Regions from separate parts of the Streptococcus lutetiensis genome, predicted to be linked through region 2. Evidence: a T-box and tRNA genes for the amino acid it is inferred to sense, from the RefSeq annotation. Region 2 holds a T-box; the other holds one or more tRNA genes.
The links. The T-box of region 2 lies ahead of trpS (tryptophan--tRNA ligase). A T-box ahead of a tRNA ligase gene usually reads a tRNA of that ligase, here a tRNA-Trp.
Positions count from the first base shown of each region.

Region 1 (7,726 bases), 350 kb from region 2:
AAAGATAGCTATTAATATAAACAATTCTTTGCCCCTTTGTCAATTTGGGATTAAAGAAGATATTCATATTGTAGCTACTGCGAATAACGCCACGTCCCCAGCGCACGCGCTGTTTGATGACACTCTTCAAATCTGTTGGCGTTAACCCACTAGCCATTGGACTTTTCGTCGAATAATTTACATAGCCAGCCACATTCATCCGAACACCTAGCTCGAAATCCTCCGTAATGGTATCTGTCGGAAAACCACCAACATCTTCAATCGCCTTGCGGAAAATAACCGTATTAGATCCCGTATAAACCGCTGCACCGTGCGAATTATTGAAAATATTAATTTCTTTGGAAAAGATATCTTGTTCGTTTGGTAAGGTTGATTCTGAAAACAAGTTAAATTGGAAAATATCAGCATTGTAAAAACTTTGTGGCGTTTGAATCAAACCAACTTTTGACTTATCATAATCGTCACCATTTTCATAAGCCTCAACTTGTTCAACAAAATAGGGCACAGTCTCCAACAGGAATTTACGATAAGGAATCATATCAGCATCAAATGTCGCCACCAAAGGTGATGACGTCTGATGTAAAGCATTATTGTAGTTTCCTGATTTGGCATCTTTATTATCCGCCAAACCAAAATAACCAACACCAAGCTCATCAGCCAATTTGGAAACTTCTAGACGATTGGTATCATCACAGACGTAGATATGCACCTTAGACTTATCAGGATATTCCATAAAAGTGCAGGCATTAATCGTCTTATAAAGCAACTCTGGATCCTCATTATGCGTTGCAATCAAAACATCCACATCTGGGTAACGCTCCTTAGCGATCTCAGGCTTTTCAAGCTCAAAGTCCTTTTGCTTATTCCAAATGAGAATGTAACCTGTAATGGCTGAAACTACCTCACTTCCCCACAATAAAATCCCAAAGATTAGCGCAAACCATGAATCATGCCACGGAATAGTCGCCACCAAACGCCAAGTTAAATAAAAGGCAGTCGTTACAAATGCAACGAAATAGAGTACCCTCTTACTGGTCTTCATTCTCGCCTCCACTAAAAATCAAATGTTTTTGCACAAAATAACTGACAAAGAAAAGTGTACCATCAACTAAAATCTTCACCAATGAAATTGGCAGCATCGTCAAGGTATTTCCTAGAACTGTTACCAATAAACTTGACAAAACAATCTGTACTACCACCAAAGTGAAGTATTTTATCGCACTATTTGATTGACCTTGTTTAAAAACCACTTTATGATTCAAGGTGAAATTAACAACAGATGATATCGCACGCGCTAAAACCGAAGCTAACGTCACCGCACTAAAACTCAATCCATTAAACAAAGAAATTAAAATCGTAAAAGCAACAATATCAACCAAGAAGGAAAACAATGATGAAAAAATGTACTTGAAGAAAACCTTGTAAATTCTAATCGAGTCACGAATCACATCAAAATGTGATGACTGATTTTCCTCTAAATAAATCGTTGCAATGCCAACTTCACAAATTGAAATATTGTCCTCTTTTGCCTCAAGTAACATATTCATCTCAAATTCATACCGTTCACCCTCCACGGTTAAGAGTTTTGGTAGCCATGACATAGGAATCACACGAAGCCCTGTTTGCGTATCAGAAACGTTCATACCTGTCATAGCCCCCAAGACGTCTCTTGTCAATAAATTTCCCAATTTACTACGTAAAGGAACAGATTTTTCAAATGTTCTAACACCCAGCACCAAACTATCAGGATGTTGCAAAAATTCAGCCAAACATTTCATCATGTCTTCGTAGGTATGTTGACCATCAGAATCAATCGTCACAATTCCTTTGGCATTAGGAAAATTATCCAAAATATATGAAAAAGCCGTTTTTAAAGCACGACCTTTTCCTTTATTCTCAGCGTGTTTTTGCAAGTGACAAGCATAGTTACTCTGCGCTATTGCAAATAACGATGCAAAATCAGCTCCACTACCGTCATCGACTAAAATAATGTCAAACATTTGATTTTCCTTATCCCGAATATTTTTCAAAAGTTCCAACAAACGGTCATCAGGTTCATAGGCAGGAATGACAATAACAACATCTTGAAACATCATCGACGTTCTCCTTTCTGACTTTTATTTTCGTACATTTTCTTATCAGCTATTGCACAAAAATCAACGAAGTTTTTATGTGATTGATAAGAGTCCGTATAAACACCTAAAGATGCTGTAACCCCCGCATCTTTGAGAGTCATTTCTGCTTGAACAAGTTTTATTAAAAATTCAGCTTGATTTTCAGAAACTCCAGGGAGTAAAATGGCAAATTCATCTCCACCTAACCTTGCTATTACAGCACTTTCAGGCATTATCTTCGTTAAAATATCACCAAACTCAATAAGAATTTTATCTCCCGTAGCATGTCCAAAGGTATCATTGGCTTCTTTGAATTTATCCAAATCAGATATAATAACCGTAATCCTTTCTTCTTTACGCATCAGACATTCCTCAAAAGCAAGCTCAATATATCGTCGATTATGAACCCGTGTTAAAACATCTTCGTATGCCATCTTCTGTATTTCAAGTTCATGAACTCTCTGCTCTGTAACATCAAGAACACAACAAAAAACGCCAATCACCTTTTGGCGATTGTTATAAATGGGAGAATACATGTTTTGCCAGTAAAGCGTTTTATCACCTGCCTTAATAGTATCTATAAATGTAAACGTTTCACCCTTCTTCGCACGATCAACACTCACTTTTAAACGCGCAGCCTCTTCACTATCAAGATAATTCATTGGAAAATCACCAATTTTGGGAGTGAAATGAAAAACTTCTTCCATAAGCCGAATATCGTTCTTATTGACCGCAATAAAACGATAATCTAAGTCCACAGCATAGACATTAATAAGCTTCGCACTCTCTAAAATAAAGTGGGATAATATATGTTGTCTTCGATTAAGGTAAGAAGCTACGGTACAGAGGACGAGTATCACGACCAAGGTTACCAAAATGGTAGGATTATCATGATCAATCCAAGCATCATACACTAAGTGCGTTAATAACATTAACGCAGCAAAAATACTCGAGTACGTTAACAATCTTTGGTGCTTGATTAAAAAATCACTTACTTTTCCTAAAATCATTTCAGCCTTACCATTTTCTAGGTAGTCATACTACCAGCAGCTTGCTCCCAAACAATCAAACTGTAGTTACTAATTTTTAAAGATTTCTTAACTCTGGTAAGAGTTTTTCCCATTCATAACCCCATAACTATAGAATCATCTGACCCTCATTTTATAGTAAATTATAGCAAAAAAATTAAAAATAAAAAATACCCTAATTTTTTAATCATTATTTATAAAGTAAAGGGCATCTTTTACTATTCAATTGTGTAAGGAGAGGAGGGGATTTGAACCCCCGAATCCAATTGGACTACACGCGCACTCGGCCACTATGCGACCTCTCCGAAAGAAGCTTAGATAACTACTTCTTTAACCAGTCCACTAATTACTGAAATTGTGCTTCAACACGGTAAATGACTTGTCCTTTTTGAGAAAATTTTTCCTCATATTCAGTCATGACATTTCCCTCAAAATCACTAGCATGTAAGTCTAACCAAACTTGTTTTAAAATCATGCCATATTGTGAGAAACTTACCAAACTGTATTCAAACAAACCACGGTTATCCGTTTTGAAATGAATTTCACCTTGTTCAGGTAAGATTTGACGGTAAGTATCTAAGAATGTTTTGTAAGTCAAACGACGTTTTTCGTGACGTTTCTTAGGCCATGGATCTGAGAAATTCAAATACATCAAATTAATTTCGCTATCCGCAAAATAATTTGTCAAATCAGAACCATCAACTAGCAACAAACGAACATTTGGTGCTTGACTATCTAGAACTTTATCCAAAGCATAGCTAAGCACTGATACTTGAATGTCAATTCCGATATAGTTAATATCTGGATTTTGCAAAGCCATTCCAGTAATGAATGCCCCTTTTCCTGAACCAACTTCGATGTGGATTGGGTTATCATTACCAAAGACTTCACGCCAATGTCCTTTTGCTTCTTCTGGATTTAAGATAACATAGTGTGGGTTATTTTCTAAGTGCTCCTCAGCACCCTTACGTTTTCTAACTCGCATTATTTCTTTTTACTAACTAACTCCCTAAATTTTCGTAAGCCGTAAATTTCTTGGTTGACGTGTTCCATATCACGTTTGTCAAAACATTTCAAAATCTGTGATAGATATGAAAATTGCCCATACCAAGCAACTTTACTGCGTACTTTTTCATTGTCTTTATAGCCATAAGAATTCAACCACTCACCCCAACGTGTGTAAGGAATGTAGTGACTCAAAAGAAAGGCTACGTCGTACATTCGATCTGTCAAACGAACTGAATCCCAGTCAACAAGGTAAATCATACCACTTGTTGTAATAACCCAGTTACTGTGTTTGATATCCCCATGTACAATAGTCGCAACTTCAGAACGAAATTCTGGTAAGCTACGTTTTAGTTCTTTTACAATCCCTTGCAAATACGTATTTTCACGAATTTGCAAGGGTGCATTTTTTTCCCAGTCAACCAACAAATCATATGGATTTTCAATCTTATAGTTTAACTGTAACAATTGGTTAACCAATGGTCGTGACTTGTGTAAACGTAAAAGAATATGGACAATTTGTTTACTACCCATATCCTCTTTAGTCAAAATTCTTCCATCAAGCCATTCTTGTGCACTCATTGTATCGCCATTACCAGTGCGACGTACCCACAACAATTGTGGCGCAATCTGCTCTTTAGCAAGAGCTGGTAAAATTGGTGTTGTGTTAAACTTGATAAAGATTTTTTCACCATTCGGATATTGACCAATAAAGGCTTTCCCACTTTTTCCTCGAAGTGGTGTCATTGTCAATTCCTGATCTGATACTGTTGTCACCTGTCTGCCCTCCTTTTCTTTCATATATAATACGTTAATACTTTTCTTCACCTTTATTTTACTTGTTTTACAGCCCCTAGTCAATCATCTTCGCAATTTTGTAAGGAAGATACCATTCTGTAACAATTACAGTAATCAAAATCAGAAGCCCTGCAGCCTTCAAAGAAAAACATAGCAGAAGCTCAATCAAGCAAATAACATAAGACAAAGTCTTCAACAAAGCCTTTAAATTAGCCAGTTTCTGTATTTCTGAAATAGGGTATAAGCGTGTTAAATATTGATACTCAAAATGTTGGGCAAGTCCTAACAACTGAAACAGTAAAAGATAATTCAAAATCAAAGCAAGTCCAACTGCTACCAAATGATTTGGAATAAATAGCAAAGCAAGAACACTTAACAAAACTAAACGCAAGGTCAAAGCTAGATAATCTGAACTGCGAAGAAAAGCCCTAAGATAAAGGTTTGACCATGTTTTATCGTGACCTTTCTTAACCAAAACAAGAAGCTTATCTAAGTAAGCACGACGTTTGACGCTTGCTGAAATTCCTTTAACCGTTGTAAAGAGAGCAAAGAATTTCAAAATAGATTGACGACGCTTAGTTTCATAAGTAATGGCAGCTTCCCAAGAAAAATGATCATCTCTAAAAAAGACTTTTTCTTTTCTTGCCATAATCACCCACTTGATACCAAGCAAAATTAGCAAAAGTACCGAAAATACAGGAATTGAGAAACCTAATTTAAAGAAAATGGGTGCTAACAACAAGAAAACAGCCGTTTGCAAAACTGCCCAAACACCAAAAGAACGCACTCTCGCTTGATGAATCCAAGCCACCACTTCTTCTTCCTTTGGCAAATAAAATAGTTTATCTGGTGCCTCAATATAAGTCGCAATTTTTCCAAGACTAAGCAGGGCAACTGTCACAATAACTAGAATAGCCTCAAGCCACCAATGCCGCTTTGGAAAATGCTTCAATAGTTCTCCGTATTGAACCATCAAAAAACCTGATAAGAAAAGCAAGACCAAGACAAAGTGATCATTCAATACATAACGTAAGTATTTCAGACATTGCCCTAAAAAGAGGCTGCGTCGTTTTCGAAAAACTTCTTTCATTTCTATCCCTCTTTAGTTGAAGCTATGTAAATATCGTTCAAACTAGCATCTTCTTGACCAAAAGCTTGACGCAATTCAGCTAGATTTCCCATTGCACGCACTTGACCATGATGCAAAATCACAAATCGATCACACATTTTTTCAGCAGCATCTAACACGTGTGTTGACATCAAAATAGCTTTGCCTTTTGCTTTTTCCTGCGCTAGCAAATCCGTTAAATCAGAAATCGCCAAAGGATCTAGTCCCAAAAATGGCTCATCAACGATAAACAAATAAGGATCAATCATAAAGGCGCACACAATCATAACCTTTTGCTTCATCCCTTTTGAAAAATTAATCGGGAACCATTCAAGCTTATCAGACAGACGGAAAAGTTTTAGCAATTCCTTAGCACGCGCCATCGCTTGATCAAAATCAAGGTCATAAGCCATAGCAACCGTCTCTAAATGCTCACGTAAAGTTAACTCTTCATACAAGCTTGGCGTTTCAGGAATAAAGCCAATCTTTTTGCGATACTCTGCTTGGTTATCAGCCAAAGTCAAGCCGTCAAGCGTAATCTTTCCTTGATAAGGCGTCAAAAGTCCGATAACTTCATTAATCGTCGTTGACTTCCCAGCACCATTTAGCCCAATCAAGCCGACCAACTCACCGTCACCAACTTCAAAAGAAATATTTTTTAAAACAGGGATATTAATGTATCCACCTGTGACATTTTCAATTTTTAACATAAGCTACCCACATTTTTTTGATATAATAATTATAACAAAATCAAAGGATTATAGGTGATTCAAATGGAAAATTGCATCTTTTGTAAAATTATCGCAGGTGACATTCCGTCATCAAAAGTTTATGAAGACGATAAAGTCTTAGCTTTCTTAGACATTTCACAAACCACTAAAGGACACACTCTTCTCATTCCAAAAGAACACGTTCGTAACGTCCTTGCTATGTCTGAAGAAACTTCACAAGAACTCTTTGCGCGCTTGCCAAAAATTACGCGTGCCGTTCAAAAAGCAACTGGTGCTGTTGGCATGAACATTGTCAACAATAACGAAGAAGTCGCTGGACAAACCGTTTTCCACGCTCACGTTCATCTCATTCCACGTTATGCTAGCGACGACGAATTCTCACTTAACTTTACAGAACACGAACTAGATTTTGAAACTCTTGGAAAATTAGCAGAGCAAATTACTAAAGAGGTGGAAGCATGAAATTAAGCTCTTTTATCGCCTTAGGCCTAGCTGGCTGCGCTGGATTTACAGCCTACCAAGCTTACCAAAAACGCGAAGAGATTAAAGACGATATCGCTGATGCTAACGACATCAGTGACAAAATTGCCAGTGATATTACAAAAATCAGCAAAGCGATTGATAATATCAACCAACAATTACCAAAACTTGAAAGCATTAGCCAAGAATTGGACTACAAACGTCGCTTATTTGAACAAGAAAGCAAAAGCCGACTTGAACAAATCAAAACGACACTTTCAAAATACCAAGAATTAGAACAATAACAAAAAGTACTGGAAAATTCCAGTACTTTTTGTACGCCTCTCAAATCTAAAATGAAAAGCCGACCAAATAGTCGACTTTTTTATGTTAATATGCATAAGCACTTGCATCTTGTGAATAAGTATCGGTTGAGTAATCACTGTAGCCACTGTTGCTATAATCACTATAACCAGTGTCATA
Region 1 covers NZ_LS483403.1:334,190-341,915, reverse strand. The annotation lists gene DQN23_RS01910 (glycosyltransferase family 2 protein) at 1-1,042, opposite strand, end outside; gene DQN23_RS01905 (bifunctional glycosyltransferase family 2/GtrA family protein) at 1,029-2,096, opposite strand; gene DQN23_RS01900 (sensor domain-containing diguanylate cyclase) at 2,093-3,124, opposite strand; tRNA gene DQN23_RS01895 (tRNA-Trp) at 3,376-3,447, opposite strand; gene trmB (tRNA (guanosine(46)-N7)-methyltransferase TrmB) at 3,489-4,127, opposite strand; gene ccrZ (cell cycle regulator CcrZ) at 4,127-4,948, opposite strand; gene DQN23_RS01880 (ABC transporter permease) at 5,001-6,035, opposite strand; gene DQN23_RS01875 (ABC transporter ATP-binding protein) at 6,038-6,763, opposite strand; gene DQN23_RS01870 (HIT family protein) at 6,827-7,246, shown strand; gene DQN23_RS01865 (hypothetical protein) at 7,243-7,548, shown strand; gene lytR (glycopolymer--peptidoglycan transferase LytR) at 7,634-7,726, opposite strand, start outside.
Region 1: it encodes a tRNA-Trp, which carries the amino acid that the T-box ahead of trpS (tryptophan--tRNA ligase) is inferred to sense. The anticodon was not compared.

Region 2 (7,726 bases):
ATGTTAACTTCATCAAACAGTTTTCTATCGCTGAAACGTAGTGATACATCAGAAACTGTAAGCAATTTTTCACCTCATATTATTTATCTATAAGCTCATTGTACATGAAAAAGCCCCAATTTTCAATTAGAGAAGTGGGGCTTTGAGTTACGTTTGGGTTACATTGGTAAAATGGCATCTTTTTCGTTGAGTTTATAGTATTTTTTAAGGCTGAAACCACGTCCCATAACTTGTGTAGCGGGCATCACAACGATAAAGGCAGCTTCATCGATTTTTTGAATATTTTTTTCTAAACGTGGAACTTCTTGACGAGAAACAGTTGTCATCAACATGGTTTGATGGTCGCCAGAAAAACCACCAGTAACAGGAATTTCAGTGACACCACGGTCAGCTTCTGTGGAGATATAGTTTTTGATCAAGTCATTTTTAGGTGAGATAATCATCAAATTGCGAGATGAGGTAACACCAGTTTGGATACTATTAACGACATATCCAATGACGAGTAAGGCAATAATCGAATACATTACTGTATCAGGATCAAAAGCAATAAATCCCATAGCGACACTACAGCCATCGACAATAGTCATGGCTACTGCCAAAGGAAGCGGTGTGTATTTGTGGAGAATTTGAGTGATGATACCTGTACCACCGGTTGAAGAATTTCCCCAGAAAACAATCCCTAAACCAGAACCACAGATAACAGCTCCGAAAATCGCAGCTAGTAGTGGATTATGAGTCAGATTCGGCAGATTTTCAGTCACTTTGACGAAAATAGAATAAATCCATGCCCCATAAATGGTTTTAAGGAAGGTTTCTTTTCCTAAGAAAATTAAACAAGCTAACAATAATGGAACGTTAGTAATCATAACAAAATTACCAGGATTCCAGCCAAATAAAGCTTTTAAACTAACCGCTAATCCGACAACGCCACCAGACGCAATATGATTTTCAAGGAAAAAGCAATTGAAACCGACAGCAGCAATAAAGGCTCCTATAGTTACGAGTCCAAAATCAATCAGTCTTTTTTTCATAATTTAATCCTCTTTAGTTATAACAAAAACAAACGATTATATTATGGCAAAGAAGCGGCTTAACGTCAAGATTTTTTAGTAAAAGGAGTGCTTCCAAAACACAGTTTCTAATCTTTTTAATTTGATTAAAACATAAAATGTATAATTATACCTCAGATATAAAAGCGCCTAAAATACTGTATAAACTTGACAAAGACCTTATAATTTCATAAAATGAAGAAGATTCAGAAGAGTAATGTAAACGCGTACTTTTAGAGAGCTGATGGTGCTGTGAATCAGTAGTAAGCTTACATGAATGGACTGATGGTAAAAAAGAATAATCTTTACATGAACTGTGTAAATTTTTATATAGTGGTAAGAGATGGTAGACTAGTTCTATCAATTGAGGTGGTACCGCGTATTGACAACGCCCTCACGTAGTTTAACTACGTGGGGCTATTTTTTACTTTTGAAATTAATTTTGAGGTGATAATATGGCAAAACCCATTATTTTAACAGGTGACCGTCCAACAGGTAAATTGCACCTAGGACACTATGTTGGAAGTCTAAAAAATCGTGTTCTTCTACAAAATGAAGATAAGTATGATATGTTTGTCTTTTTGGCAGACCAACAAGCTTTGACAGACCACGCTAAAGAGTCTGAAATTATCAGAGAATCAGTTGGAAACGTTGCTTTGGACTACTTGTCAGTAGGACTTGATCCAGCTAAATCAACGATTTTCATTCAAAGTCAAATTCCTGAATTGGCTGAATTGACAATGTACTACATGAACCTTGTTTCATTGTCACGTCTAGAGCGTAATCCTACTGTTAAGACAGAAATTGCTCAAAAAGGATTTGGTAGCTCAATTCCAACAGGATTTTTGGTTTACCCAATTTCACAAGCTGCAGACATTACTGCTTTTAAAGCTAACTATGTGCCAGTCGGAAATGACCAAAAACCAATGATTGAACAAACACGCGAAATTGTACGTAGTTTCAATCACACTTACAAAACAGATGTTTTGGTTGAGCCAGAAGGTATTTTCCCTAGAAACGAAGCAGCTGGTCGCTTGCCAGGATTAGATGGTAACGCTAAAATGTCTAAATCTCTTGGAAATGGTATCTATCTATCAGATGATGCTGATACTGTTCGTAAAAAAGTAATGAGCATGTATACAGACCCTAATCACATCCGTGTTGAAGATCCAGGACAAATCGAAGGAAATATGGTTTTCCATTACCTTGACATCTTTGGACGTGAAGAAGATCAAGCAGATATCGCAGCTATGAAAGAACACTACCAACGTGGTGGTCTTGGTGATGTAAAAACAAAACGTTACCTTCTTGAAATTCTTGAACGTGAGTTAGCACCAATTCGTGAACGCCGTTTGGAATACGCTAAAGATATGGGCGAAGTTTTCAATATGCTTGAAAAAGGTAGTCAAGCTGCGCGTGAAGTTGCCGGTCAAACACTTGCTGAAGTTAAAGCAGCTATGGGAATCAACTACTTCTAAAATAAACAGAACTCTGAGGCGATGTCTTGGAGTTTTTTGGTAGATAACAACATTTGTTTTAAATGAGAATTGCAAAAATCATCAGTCTAATATAGGAAAGAATTTTTGGAAAAAATTGAATTTAATTTATTGACAAATGAATTTAGCGTGTTATTATAGTAACAATAAAAAATTAGCTAGGGTTAAAAATCCCCTACAAATATATAGAAAAGAGGGTTATTTAATGTCAAATTGGGACACTAAATTTTTGAAAAAAGGTTACACTTTTGATGACATACTACTCATTCCTGCTGAAAGTCATGTTCTTCCAAATGAAGTTAACATGCAAACAAAACTTGCAAAAAATTTGACATTGAACATTCCTATCGTGACAGCTGCTATGGATACTGTTACTGACAGTAAAATGGCTATTGCTATTGCACGTGCGGGTGGTCTTGGTGTTGTTCACAAAAATATGTCAATTCAAGAACAAGCAGAAGAAATCCGTAAAGTAAAACGTTCAGAAAATGGTGTTATTATTGATCCTTTCTTCTTAACACCTAAACATTCTGTCTCTGAAGCAGAAGAGTTGATGCAACGTTACCGCATTAGTGGTGTTCCGATTGTTGAAACCCTTGAAAATCGTAAATTGGTAGGGATTATCACAAACCGTGATATGCGTTTTATCTCAGATTACCATGCTCCAATTTCTGCACACATGACAAGTGAAAAATTGGTAACAGCTCCTGTTGGAACTGATTTGGAAACTGCAGAACGCATTCTTCACGAACACCGTATTGAAAAATTGCCTTTGGTTGATGAAGCTGAACGTTTGTCAGGTCTTATCACTATCAAAGATATTGAAAAAGTTATTGAATTCCCTAATGCTGCTAAAGATGAATTTGGTCGTCTTTTAGTTGCAGGTGCTGTCGGTGTTACTTCAGATACATTCGAGCGTGCTGAAGCTCTGTTTGAAGCAGGTGCAGATGCTATTGTTATCGATACTGCTCATGGTCACTCAGCTGGTGTTCTTCGTAAAATTGCTGAGATTCGTCAACACTTCCCAGAACGTACATTGATTGCTGGTAACGTAGCAACTGCAGAAGGTGCACGTGCCCTTTACGAAGCTGGTGTTGACGTTGTTAAAGTCGGAATCGGTCCTGGTTCAATCTGTACAACACGTGTCGTTGCAGGTGTTGGTGTTCCTCAAATCACTGCTATTTATGACGCAGCAGCTGTTGCGCGTGAATATGGTAAAACAATTATCGCCGATGGTGGTATTAAATACTCAGGTGATATCGTTAAAGCCTTGGCAGCAGGTGGTAATGCTGTAATGCTTGGTTCTATGTTCGCTGGTACAGATGAAGCACCAGGTGAAACTGAAATCTACCAAGGTCGTAAATTTAAAACTTACCGTGGTATGGGATCAATTGCAGCTATGAAGAAAGGTTCAAGCGACCGTTACTTCCAAGGTTCTGTTAACGAAGCTAACAAACTTGTTCCAGAAGGAATTGAAGGTCGTGTAGCTTACAAAGGTGCTGTAGCCGATATCGTCTTCCAAATTCTTGGTGGTATTCGTGCTGGTATGGGTTATGTTGGTGCTGAAGATATCTCAGCTCTTCATGAAAAAGCTCAATTTGTTGAAATGTCAGGAGCTGGTTTGATTGAAAGTCACCCACACGATGTTCAAATTACAAATGAAGCACCAAACTACTCAGTACACTAAGATAAACTGAGGTTAATCGTTAAATCTCTGATGAGTTTTCAAACTTATCAGAGATTTTTTTGTGTAGGCCTTTACAAAATAGTAGGTTTTATGATAGAATATGTAACTATGTTCGCAAAAAAACATGAAATTTTCTTTTACTTTTCTGAAAAAGCGTTTTCATAAACAGCGAATGATTAATTATATATTTACAACAATGTAAACAACGTTTACTAATCTGTAAAACATATCGTAAAGGAGAAAAAATGCAGGGTATTTTATTTGCATTAATTCCCATGGTAGCATGGGGAAGTATCGGGTTTGTCAGCAACAAAATTGGAGGTAAACCAGATCAACAAACATTAGGAATGACTTTAGGGGCACTTTTATTTGCTTTTGTTGTATGGTTGTTTGTTCAACCAGAAATGTCAGTATCACTTTGGGTTGTCGGAATTATCGGTGGTATGCTCTGGTCTATGGGGCAAAACGGTCAATTCCGTGCAATGCAATACATGGGTGTTTCAGTAGGTAACCCATTGTCAAGTGGTGCTCAACTTGTATTTGGTAGTTTGATTGGTGCCATTGTCTTTGGTGAATGGAGCAAACCGGCTCAATACACACTTGGTATCATTGCTTTGCTTCTTTTGGTTATCGGTTTCTACTTCACAAGTAAACGTGATGCTGAAAAAGTTGAAACTAGTGAACTTACTGACTTTGGTAAAGGTTTCCGTGCTTTGACTTACTCAACAGTTGGTTACCTTTCATACACTATCTTGTTTAACAACATCATGAAATTCGATGCTTTAGCTGTTATCTTCCCAATGGCTGTAGGTATGGTTCTTGGTGCTGTAATGTTCATGAAATTTAACGTTAAATTTGAAACAGTTGTTATCAAAAACGCTATCGTTGGTTTGATGTGGGGTATTGGTAACATCTTCATGCTTCTTGCTGCTGCTAAAGCAGGTCTTGCTATTGCCTTTAGTTTCTCACAACTTGGTGTTATCATTTCAATTATGGGTGGTATCCTCTTCTTGGGTGAAACTAAAACACGTAAAGAAATGCGTTGGTTGGTAATTGGTATAGCATGCTTTGTTCTTGGTGCTGTATTACTAGGAATTGTTAAATCCTATTAATTATCATTGACAACATTGTCAATTCAGTTGTAAACACACAAAAAAGCTGGCTTAGGCCAGCTTTTTTAGTTTTCTTCAATAGTTCCTTGATTAACAGTGAAAATTTTCAACTCTTCTGGAAGTTTAGAAAGGTGTTCAAGACTTGTCGTTGTGATAAAGGTTTGAACATTTTCAGCAATAATCATTTTTAACAATTCTGTTTGTCGGTAGTTATCTAATTCACTCATGACATCGTCAAGAAGTAGAATTGGATAATCACCAGTGACATTCTTAATGAGTTCAATTTCAGCCATCTTAAGAGATAAAATCAAACTACGGTGTTGTCCTTGGCTACCAAAATTGGCAGGCATGTCATTGATGAAAAATTCCAAATCATCACGATGAGGTCCAGCACCAGTATTTTTTTTGAAGATATCACGTTTGCGATTCTTTTCCAATGTTTTTAAGAAGTATTCTTTGATTTCACTTTTTTCTTGGAATGGCACAGATGATAGATAGCGAATTTTCAAATGTTCTAGGCCATTAGAGATGGCATAGTGATAGCGGTCGGCTTCTTTTTCGAGATTAGAGACGAAATCTAAGCGATGTTCCATTACGCGACTACCAAAATCAGCTAATTGCTCATCAAGGACTGCTAAAAAGTTGATGTCAACTTTTTCAGCGGTCTTCAGATAAGTGTTACGTTGTTTAAGGACATGATTGTAATTAGACAAATCAGATAGGTAGATAGGTTTGATTTGACCTAAATCAATATCAATAAACTTACGACGTAAACTCGGAGCTCCTTTGATGAGTTGTAAATCTTCAGGTGCAAATAAGACGACTGTCATCACTCCGATATAGTCGGATAATTTAGCTTGTTTGAGGTGATTAACTTTAGTGACTCGTCCTTTACTTGATAGATTGATTTCCAAAGGAACTGTCCCACTTGAGCGTTGCAGAATACCTGAGACACGAAGTTCTTTTTCTTGAAAGTGAATCAGCTCTTTGTCGGAACGTGTACGGTGGCTACGTGTTAAAGATAAGAAATAAATAGCTTCTAAGAAATTTGTTTTTCCTTGAGCGTTTTTCCCGATAAAGACATTTAGCCCGGGAAAAAATTCAAGCTCATTGGTTAAATAATTACGATAATTTTTTAAGGCTATTTTTTGAATCCACATGCTTAAGTTCCTGGGAAGCGAACGCGTTTGTGTTCTTTAGTTGGCTTTGCTTGTTTTTTCGCTTGATTTTGTTTCTTATCTTTTTTATTTTTAGCGTTTAATTCTTTAACGATAGCAGCAACACGAGCTTTTTCAGCTAAGGCTTCAAGATGTTCTTTCTTTTCTTCGTCTGTTGGCGTGATAATATCGATAGTGATGCCGTCTTCTGGAATGCTTACAACATCACCGAGACGAATTTTTTTACCACGACGTTTTTCGTCTTTACCATTGAATAGGACAGTTGTTTCTGCTAAGTATCCTTTAATAGCACCACCACTTTGGATAATACCCAGTTCCTTTAATAAAGCTTGTAAAGTAATATAGTCATCAAATAATTTGTATTCCATTGTTTTCTCCATTTTGTAATCCAAGTAATTATAACATAAACGTGGTATAATTTTAGCTAATAAAGTGTATTAGTAAGGAATTTGTAATGAAAATAGTTGATGGTGTTGAATTACATCTAATCAAAAATGAAAAATTCAAAATGAACCACATTACCTTTCGGTTTTCTGGGGATTTTAATCAAAAAACGGTTGCGAGACGTGTTTTAGTGGCTCAAATTTTGGCAACTGCTAACGCCGAATACCCAACTGCTCAGCGCTTTAGAGAACGCTTGGCAAGCTTATACGGAGCCACTTTATCAACTAAAGTGTCAACGAAGGGACTAGTTCACATTATTGATATTGAATTATCATTTATGAAAAATCGATATACAATGGCTAAGGAAAATCTTTTAGAAGAAGTGATTGAATTTTTATATCAAGTTCTTTTCTCACCTCTTGTAACAGTTGAGCAATATCAGTCTAAATTATTTGAGCTTGAGCAAGCAAATTTAATTAATTATTTAAAAGCTGATAAGGATGATAGTTTTTATAGTAGTGAGCTAGGTCTTAAAAAACTTTTCTTTACGAACCCAGCTTCTCAAACATCAAAATATGGAACAGCTGAATTAGCAGTTGTTGAAAATTCTTACACAGCTTTTCAAGAATTTCAAAAGATGCTTCGTGAAGATCGTTTGGATATCTTTTTATTAGGGGAGTTTGATGATTATCGCATGTTACAATTATTCAATCGATTTCCTTTTGAAGACCGTCAAAAAGATTTAGTATTTGACTACCAACAAGAATTTAGCAACATTGTTCAAGAAAAATTAGAAGTCAGAGAAGTTAATCAATCTGTT
Region 2 covers NZ_LS483403.1:1,776,326-1,784,051, reverse strand. The annotation lists gene DQN23_RS08975 (ATP-binding cassette domain-containing protein) at 1-65, opposite strand, end outside; gene DQN23_RS08970 (YitT family protein) at 159-1,031, opposite strand; T-box leader at 1,242-1,448, shown strand; gene trpS (tryptophan--tRNA ligase) at 1,505-2,527, shown strand; gene guaB (IMP dehydrogenase) at 2,751-4,232, shown strand; gene DQN23_RS08955 (GRP family sugar transporter) at 4,478-5,344, shown strand; gene recF (DNA replication/repair protein RecF) at 5,410-6,504, opposite strand; gene yaaA (S4 domain-containing protein YaaA) at 6,507-6,890, opposite strand; gene yfmF (EF-P 5-aminopentanol modification-associated protein YfmF) at 6,977-7,726, shown strand, end outside.